Regions from separate parts of the Lysinibacillus sp. Bpr_S20 genome, predicted to be linked through region 2. Evidence: riboswitches for the same ligand, from Rfam matches in the RefSeq annotation. Region 2 holds a riboswitch; the other holds the start of a gene.

Region 1 (2,209 bases), on a different contig from region 2:
TGCGCTAGCCTTAACGAGTGAGGAGATGCTTGATATTTTATATGATGGAGGCGTTAACGTTTCAAAAGGTGAATTAGGAGCTATTTTAAGAAATCCAAGTCATCGTAACTATAAAGAATGTGGCGATCGCTTTGTTAGAAATTTTTTAAGAGGGCTAACGTATAAATACAGAGAATAAAATGGCTTCACACTAAAGTCTGTTCTTGATTAAAAAGTCGTACTTCCGGAATAGTCAAGCGAAAATTTTGGTGAAAGCCAATAAATTAATGATTATCTAAGCAACTGCAATTGTGCAGTTGCTTTTTTTATGATTAATTTTACATATATTTCTCCTTTGTGATAAAAAATATCTGTAAAAAACTAATTTTTCTTAGTTAAATCTAGTTGACAGTTTGTGACGAAATTGTGTACACTTTAAGTGACACAAAGTTGTCACAAAGAGGAAAATAAATGTTCACGAACAGAGGGGTGCTTTTATGTTTGGTTTAAACATTTTATTAGTTGCTATCGCATGTATTACGATTCCACTTTTTGTTGCTTCAATTATGGTAGACATTTTTTATGCAGAAAAGAAACAGGTTCGTTTTTCATTACGCCGTACATCTATGTGGTATTCCTGCATGTTTGCTGTATCATTCATACCATCAGTCTTATACATGACACTAAAATAGATATCTTTAATATGAATAATCATTTAGGGGTAATTGATTATTTAAAATTATAGGAACAGCTACAATAGTACATTGTAGCTGTTTTACTGTAGACAAATACTTACTCGTACATAAAAACTTTATTAATGGGCAGACACCGTTTAGCATGTTGATGTGGTGATCCCTGTCTTGGCATTTAATAATTGCTATTTCACTATTTTGTTTTACATTGAAGCCAAGCTCGCGGAAAGCGCCGAGGCGAAAGTGAAGATCGACCTGTGTTTATGGATACGTAAAAATTTAATTTATTCTTTTGCCAACAAGCATGCAGCTACACTATTATGTTGTAGCTGTTTTTTATTGCACTGAAGAGAATTGTGAATGAAATGAGAAAATAATGTAAAAATATTCATTTCATACCTATAGTGAAATAGTAAAAATTATGTGTATTTTCTTCTGTAACATTGACTACTTTTACCCATTGTGTTAATTTGAGGAGGAAAAAGATGGGCAAATCTACTGAAAGGTAGAGACGCAAAGCAACAGGTCTAAGGTAATAAATACTATGATGGCTGAGCTGCAAAGAAGTACTAGTTAAGTACATATATTGCTAGTTATATTCTTTGATGCCTATTTCTTTGAAATAGGTTATTTTTTTGCTAAAAACATGATAAAGGGGGAAGTAATAATCATGAAGTTGTTAAAAAATGCATCATTAAAAAACAAACTTTTATTAACGGTTTCTATTATTGTTTTGCTTTTAATTGCTATTATTACGACGCAAAGTATTAGAGAATTAAACAATCGAATGTCTGTTGATTTAGAAGAAGAATTGAAAAGTGTTGGTTTATTGACAGCTATGAATCTTGATAGTGATGATATTAAAGATTTGTTGGATAACAAGGGAGAGACTAGCGCTGAATTCAAGAAAATTCAAAAACAACTCGATAAGATTCAAGAAGAACAAGGAATTATGAGTTGGAGCTATATTTGGGATGTAAAGGATACAGAGGGCGTTACCCCGATAGGCTATACTTCGAATTTGAACGATGTATATGAAGCGGGTGAACTCTTTACTGATTTAGCAGATGAACATGTGAAAACAGCTAAATTAGCAATTGAAAATAAAAGTACTGAGGTAACTAATATTTTCAAAGATCCATATGGTTCATGGCGAACTGTATTTAGCCCTATTAAAGATGACAATGGAAAACTCATTGCGTTATTAGGAATTGATTATTCTGCGGACTACATAAAAACGATCATTAAAACAAGTGTCATTAAACAAATTGTTATAGCTGTTATTGGAATTTTAATTTTATTAATTTTACTTTACATAATTATTGATCGTCTATTAAAGCCACTTAATAAGGTAGTTAATGCTGCAAATCAAGTAGCGAATGGGGAATTAGTAAATGTAGATTTAGAAATAACGAAGGACGAGATTGGAAATTTATCTAAATCCATTAATACGATGGTTTCAAATTTACAGCATATCATTTTAAATATTAGAAACACATCTGATAACGTATCTTCTGCTGCTAATCAGCTAACTGTTA
Region 2 (2,209 bases):
ATCTTGAAAATCGTATGATTACATACGTGGATCCGAAAATACTTGTCAATTCATTGGAGGGTATACGTGAAATAATTAATTATTTGCACAAAATGCTTGAAAATGAAAAAGAAAACGTAGAGGCTTTATAAAACTACGAGTTAATTCCATACAATCATACACACCATAGTTGAAGTTTTAGACAGAATTACAAATTTGTGATTCTGTCTTTCTTTTTCCATGCAATAAAAGGAAAATGAATACACGATGTCGAATGTTAAGCTTATCACTAAAACGAGTGTTTGAGTTCCATTGAGCACTTCACTCATAAAAATAAGCATAATTATGAATGTATCTTTAGTATAAATAAGTAAATAATATTTTGGGAGGTATTTGCCACATGGATTCAAAGATAAAGGAAACACTAGAAGAGAAAAGGGAGCGTTTAAGACAAAATGAATTAAAAAACAATCCTACTGGTGCTCTTAACGATGGCATAAATAGAGGCAGTGGTGGGAATTTAAATGGTATGGGTTGGAAGGAAACGCTGCTAGTAGCTGTTGTATTATTTATAGGCTATATTGCATACAAATTGTTTTTCAGTTAGAGATATTGAAAGGAATTAATAGTGCATTCCATAACCCCCAATTGCCACGCCAAACATCTATTCACCATCATTCTATTCAAAATGTCCCCTGAATATCATCTTCTTGTTTTTATTCTTATATAGTAAAAATAACCTGTGTTCATAGTATCTTTTTTGAAAGTTTTCAATAAAATTATGCGTTTTACCTACAGACAATTTCACTATAACGTCGTATTATTTAGGGTAAGAAAACTACTGTAAAAGGCAAACTTCACCGAAAGGGAAGGACGCAAAGCCATGAGTCTAAACACTATTATTAGTGCATGATTGTCAGGTTGCCAGGTTCTGTTCTATGAGCCTCGGCGAAGAGAATGGAGATGTAATAAATGGGAAGTCGTTCACTATCAAAAGCAATCATTGTTTTTTTAGTAACAATTGTAAGTACGCTAGGATTAACAATGGGAAAGGTAGACGCAAAGGCCATGCAAGATAGAGCTACTTGGTTATGGGATACGACAAAAATTGTCGAAAATGAATCAGGGGTACTCTCATTTTTAGAAAGTAAACAAGTTAATAAATTATATTTACAAATTAATAGTGAAATAGCAAGTAACGATTACAAAAGTTTTATCAATAAAGCAACATCAAAAGGTATAAAAGTATATGCGTTGGATGGTTCTGCAAGCTGGGTTTCAGCAGAGGGCTATAAAATGCAGGATCAGCTATTTGATTGGTTACGTACATATAATGAAGATGCATCCGCAACTGAGCGATTTTCTGGCGTTCATCTCGATGTAGAGCCCTACTTAAATAGTGGTTGGATCTCAAACCAAGAAAAAACGGTTGAGTCCTATCAAGCGCTTCTTACTAGAGCAAAAGGGGATAGCGATCAATTACAATTACCATTGGAAGTTGATCTGCCATTTTGGTTTGACGAGATCTCATACAAAAACCAATTTGGACAAGGTTTATTAGCTGATTGGGTGATTGATCAGGTAGAAAGTGTTTCGATAATGGCTTATCGAGATACTGCTAAAGCAATTATTAACATTGTTGAACATGAAATAAACTATGCAAAAAAAGTAAATAAATCAATTGTTATTGGTGTGGAAACAGGAGCTTCTGATGAAGGGAATAATATTACCTTTTATGATGATGGGGAAGCCTATATGAATAATCAGTTAGCACAAGTTCATAAACAGTATGCCAATAAAATAAGCTTTAATGGTTTTGCCATTCATCATGTTGATAGTTGGATGAATATGCAACCGTAAAAGTCCTCTCTAACTAAAACTGTTTAATTAATGAAAATTCTTATATGTAACACAATATATGTATAGAAATGAAAAGGATAGATGAGCTTAAGAAAATTAGCTCTATCTATCCTCTTTTTGTATAATTCAGGGTATGAATTGGCAGAATACCCCGCTTTGGAGTGAAATACCCGCGGAAAGGGGCAGAATACCCGCGCTTTGGAGTGAAATACCCGCGGAACTGAGCAGAATACCCACGCTTGACCTGCCTTGCATTGAGCATCATTTAGCTCCTGATAAAGTGCCTAATAGTGAGCTTTGGGTTCCTGTCATACCTAAATAATTACATAAAAGATTGTTGCTATTCAACTAACTGGTCGGGTTTGCTTAA

What was found. Region 2 has a riboswitch for cyclic di-GMP ahead of MWJ95_RS09085 (amidase). Riboswitches for the same ligand answer to the same signal wherever they lie in the genome.
Region 1: linked by a shared signal. The riboswitch ahead of MWJ95_RS20875 (methyl-accepting chemotaxis protein) and the one ahead of MWJ95_RS09085 (amidase) in region 2 are both predicted to bind cyclic di-GMP.

The regions. Positions count from the first base shown of each region.
Region 1 is NZ_JALNLQ010000011.1:81,412-83,620, reverse strand. Features, by position in the region: gene MWJ95_RS20885 (YehS family protein) at 1-178, shown strand, start outside; gene MWJ95_RS20880 (hypothetical protein) at 477-671, shown strand; cyclic di-GMP riboswitch class I at 1,150-1,235, shown strand; gene MWJ95_RS20875 (methyl-accepting chemotaxis protein) at 1,342-2,209, shown strand, end outside.
Region 2 is NZ_JALNLQ010000003.1:265,139-267,347, reverse strand. Features, by position in the region: gene MWJ95_RS09095 (chemotaxis protein CheW) at 1-131, shown strand, start outside; gene MWJ95_RS09090 (DUF6366 family protein) at 380-586, shown strand; cyclic di-GMP riboswitch class I at 819-908, shown strand; gene MWJ95_RS09085 (amidase) at 952-1,839, shown strand.